2 regions of the Nocardioides sp. CCNWLW239 genome follow, and region 2 is predicted to be linked to the other one. Evidence: riboswitches for the same ligand, from Rfam matches in the RefSeq annotation. Region 2 holds a riboswitch; the other holds the start of a gene.

What was found. Region 2 has a riboswitch for S-adenosylmethionine ahead of thrC (threonine synthase). Riboswitches for the same ligand answer to the same signal wherever they lie in the genome.
Region 1: linked by a shared signal. The riboswitch ahead of WBG06_RS23890 (aminotransferase class V-fold PLP-dependent enzyme) and the one ahead of thrC (threonine synthase) in region 2 are both predicted to bind S-adenosylmethionine.

The regions. Positions count from the first base shown of each region.
Region 1 covers NZ_JBBBNW010000008.1:75,946-78,140, forward strand. Annotated here, with positions in the region: gene WBG06_RS23885 (transglycosylase domain-containing protein) at 1-1,007, shown strand, start outside; SAM riboswitch class IV at 1,103-1,216, shown strand; gene WBG06_RS23890 (aminotransferase class V-fold PLP-dependent enzyme) at 1,262-2,195, shown strand, end outside.
Region 2 covers NZ_JBBBNW010000001.1:494,563-496,757, forward strand. Annotated here, with positions in the region: gene thrC (threonine synthase) at 1-979, opposite strand, end outside; SAM riboswitch class I at 991-1,129, opposite strand; gene lon (endopeptidase La) at 1,312-2,195, opposite strand, start outside.

The sequences.
Region 1 (2,195 bases), on a different contig from region 2:
ACTCGCTGAAGTCGACGTGGGCCGGCGACTCGCCGTTCACGACCTACTCCGGCTCCGAGGTGGTCAACGAGGGTGAGCAGGCCGGCATCGCCGACGGCATGGACTACGGCCAGCACATCACGATGCTCAAGGCGATGGAACAGTCGGTCAACACGGCCTTCATCGACATGACCGAGTCGATGGGTGGTCCGCAGGCCGGTCGCAAGGCGATCTACGACACCGCGGTCGCCGCGGGGATCGCCCCGGCGGAGGCGGACCCGAAGTTCCCCGGGATCCCGAGCACCACCACCGACTTCGACCACAAGACCGACGACCGGATCGCGCTCGGTCGCGCCAACGTCAGCCCGATCAACTTGGCCAACGCCTACGCCACGATCGCCAACGGCGGCTACCGCCACGACGTGCACGTGGTGAAGAAGGTCCGCGACCGGGCCGGCAACGTCCTCTACAGCTGGAACGGACGCAAGAACGCCCGGCACGCGATCTCCGAGGACATCGCCGCTGACGTGACGTACGCGATGCAGGGTGTGGTGCAGAGCGGTTCGGGCAAGAAGGCCCAGACCATCGGTCATCCGGTGGCCGGCAAGACCGGCACCGCCACCTGCGGCGAGTCGCAGCACGTCTGCTCGTCCTGGTTCGCCGGATTCACCCCGCAGGTCGCCACCGCCGTCCGTTACTCGCGCGGCAACGGCGAGGGGCCGCTCGACGGCGGCTGGATGCCGTCCTACTTCGGTGCCGACTATCCCACCGAGACCTGGGCCGCGATCATGGCGAAGGCCATGGAGGGCAAGGAGGTCGAGAGTTTTCCGGAACCGGTCTACGTCGACGGCCAGGATCCCGAGTCCGGCCACGAGGAGAACCTGATCGCTCCTCCGCCGGAGGAGAAGAAGGACAAGGGCGAGAAGGACTGTGACCCGATCGCCGAGTTCTTCGGTGCGTGCGATGGTGACGATGAGAACGGGGACGGGTGGGGCGACCGGGGTCGCCCCGGACGCGGCGGCGACTGACGGGGTCCGGGCGTCTCGGATCACGAGACTCTCGTCCGTTGAGTGAGACGGGCGATTTGCGGACGCCTGGGTTGTCCGGCACGATCCTCGGCGAAGGTCACGACTGCCAGCGCGAAGCCCCGGCTTGCTGGCGGGCAACCCTCCTACGCGGCGGGGTGCTCCGGGTGACGACCAGGCCCTCGCCGAGGTGGCGTGGGCAAGCGCGTGCTCCACCGGGCAACCCCTGGGGGAGCCATGACCCGAAGGGTGCCCCCATGTCCCTGCTTCCGCTCGTCGGCTCCGACACGCAGGTCCCGCTGCTGGACGGCACGACCACGACGTACGCCAACCTCGATGTCGCCGCGTCGGCGCCGGCCCTGCAGAGCGTGGCCGACCGGGTGGCCGAGGTCCTTCCCTGGTACGCCTCGGTGCATCGCGGCGCCGGCTACCTGTCCCAGGTGTCGACCGCCCTCTACGAGGAGTCCCGCGCGACCATCGGTGCCTACGTGGGCGCCCGCGAGGACGACGTCACCGTCATCACCCGCAACACCACCGACGCGGTGAACCTGCTGGCCGGCTGCGTACCCGGGCGGGTGCTCGTCCTCGACATCGAGCACCACGCCAACCTGCTCCCGTGGCACCGGGTCGAGGCGGGCGTCACCGCCATCGCCGGACGCGACACCCTTGCAGGCACCATCGACGCCCTCGCGAGCGAGCTGGCCCGAGGCGACTTCGCGCTCGTGGCCGTCACCGGCGCCTCCAACGTCACCGGCGAAGCGCTGCCGATCGACGAGATCGTCACCCTGGCCCACGCCCACGGCGCCCGCGTCCTCGTCGACGGCGCCCAGCTGCTCGCCCACCGCCACTTCTCGCTGGCTGCGACCGGTGCGGACTACGTCGCGTTCTCCGGCCACAAGCTCTATGCCCCGTACGGCGCGGGTGCCCTGGTCGGCCGCCGCGACTGGCTCGACGTCGGCACGCCCTATCTGGCCGGGGGAGGGGCGGTCGACGACGCCAGCCACCACTCCGGGTCCGAACCGAGTGGCCGTGCGCTCGTCGAGTCCACGTGGCAGCCCGCACCTGCCCGCCACGAGGGAGGCTCGCCCAACGTCATCGGCGCCGCCGCGCTGGCCGCGGCCTGTACGACTCTCGGCGGCCTCGAGCCCGCCGATCTGGACCGCCACGAGGCGTCGCTGAGGGGGCGCCTCG
Region 2 (2,195 bases):
CGTCGGCCGGGTTGCCGATGGCCAGCGACTTGGCGATGGTGTCGGGCTTGACCGGGCGGATGGCGTCGACACCGGCCTTGAACGCGGTCGCGACCGGATTGCAGCCGGTGGCCTGGGCACCGAAGATCCGGTAGGGCTTCTCCTCGACCAGACCGAGCTTGATCAGCTCCTTGAAGGCCTTGTCGACCTTGGTCAGCTGGGAGCCGCTGGCCACCGGGATGACGATCTGGTCGGGCAGGCGCCAGCCGAGCTGCTCGGCGATCTCGAAGCCGAGCGTCTTGGAGCCCTCGGCGTAGAAGGGACGTACGTTGACATTCACGAACGCCCAGCCGTCCTCCTCCGCGGCGATCTCCTGAGCGAGCTTGTTGACATCGTCGTAGTTGCCGTCGACGGCGATCAGGTTGTCGGTGAAGACAGCCGAGTTGACCTGCTTGGGCTGCTCGAGGTTGCTCGGGATGAAGACCGCGGTGGGGATCCCGGCGCGGGCGCCGGCGGCGGCCACCGCGTTGGCCAGGTTGCCGGTCGAGGGGCAGGCGAAGACCTTGGCGTCGAGCTCGCGGGCGGCGCTCAACGCGCAGGCGACGACGCGGTCCTTGAAGGAGTTGGTCGGGTTGGTCGAGTCGTCCTTCACCCAGAGCTTCTCGATGCCGAGCTCCTTGGCGAGGTTCTTGGCGTCCAGCAGACGGGTGAAGCCGGGCTCGGTGTTGGGGCTCTGCTCGATGTCGTCCGGCACCGGCAGCAGCGCCTTGTAGCGCCAGATGTTGCGGGGTCCGGCCTCGATCTCCTCGCGGGTCACGGCCGGGAAGTCATAGGCCACCTCCAGTGGCCCGAAACACTCCGGACAGGCGTAATGCGGTCCGAGCTCGATCTGATGTCCGCACTCACGGCAGGACAGAGCCGAGGCGTTCCCGAACGCTCCCTCGCGCAGACCCTTCTTCTCCGTGGTGGTGCCGTTGGGCTCCGATGTCACAGCGCTCATGAGAAACCTCCTCCTCATCTTCCCCGATCACGTCTCTCGCGCCGGGCCGGAATTAGCACCTGCTCCGCTACCCGCCCAGGCTTGGGAGGAGGCTCGCGGTCGGTTGCCGGGACTTCACTGGGCCGTTCCCTCAGTCCCTCTCGATGAGCAGTAGCGATCGTACGGCAGGTATTGCCCAGCCCACACACCCGGGTCCCACTCCGCGGACCAGAGGTCCACGATCCGGACAGACGGGCTCCCCCGCGTGCCACAAACAGCTGTAACACGCTGTTACATGGCACTATCCGGTCGTCAGAAACGACCGGATAGTGCCATGAACGACGTGTTACCCCTCAGGCGGCGTGCGCGGCCCCCCTCTCAGCGTTGTCCCCCGCGGTTCCGGCGAGAGCACCACGTACGACATCGCGTACGTCGCTGACCAGGTTGATCGTCAGCGCCTGCTTCACGTCGTCCGGCACCTCGTCCAGGTCGGGCTCGTTGCGCTGTGGCACGAAGACCTCGGTCAGGCCGGCCCGCTGGGCGGCGAGCAGCTTCTGCTTGAGGCCACCGATGGGCAGGACCCGGCCGGAGAGGGAGACCTCGCCGGTCATGCCGACCTCGCTGCGCACCGGGCGACCGGTCGCGAGCGAGGTGAGCGCGGTGACCATGGTGATCCCGGCCGACGGACCGTCCTTGGGAACCGCTCCCGCCGGCACGTGGACATGCAGCGAGCGGTCGAGCACGGCCGGGTCGACCCCCAGCTCGGCCGCGTGCGAGCGGACGAAGGAGAGCGCGATCTGCGCAGACTCCTTCATCACCTCGCCGAGCTGACCGGTGATGTTCAGCCCGGTCTGCCCGTCGGCCGCGGACGCCTCGATGAAGAGCACGTCCCCACCGAGCCCGGTGACGGCCAGTCCGGTGGCGACCCCCGGGACCGACGTACGCTCCGCCGACTCCGGCGTGAACCGGGGCCGTCCGACGAGGTCCTTGAGGTTGTCCAGGTCGACCTCGACGTGCTCCGTGCCGGTGGCCAGCTTCGTCGCCGCCTTGCGCAGCGCCTTGGCGAGGAGCCGCTCGAGCTGGCGTACGCCCGCCTCGCGGGTGTAGTTCGCCGCCAGCTCACGCAGGGCATCGTCGGAGACCGTGACCTCCGCAGGCGTCACCGCGGCGCGCTCGAGCTGCCGGGGCAGCAGGAAGTCGCGGGCGATGGCGACCTTGTCGTCCTCGGTGTAGCCGT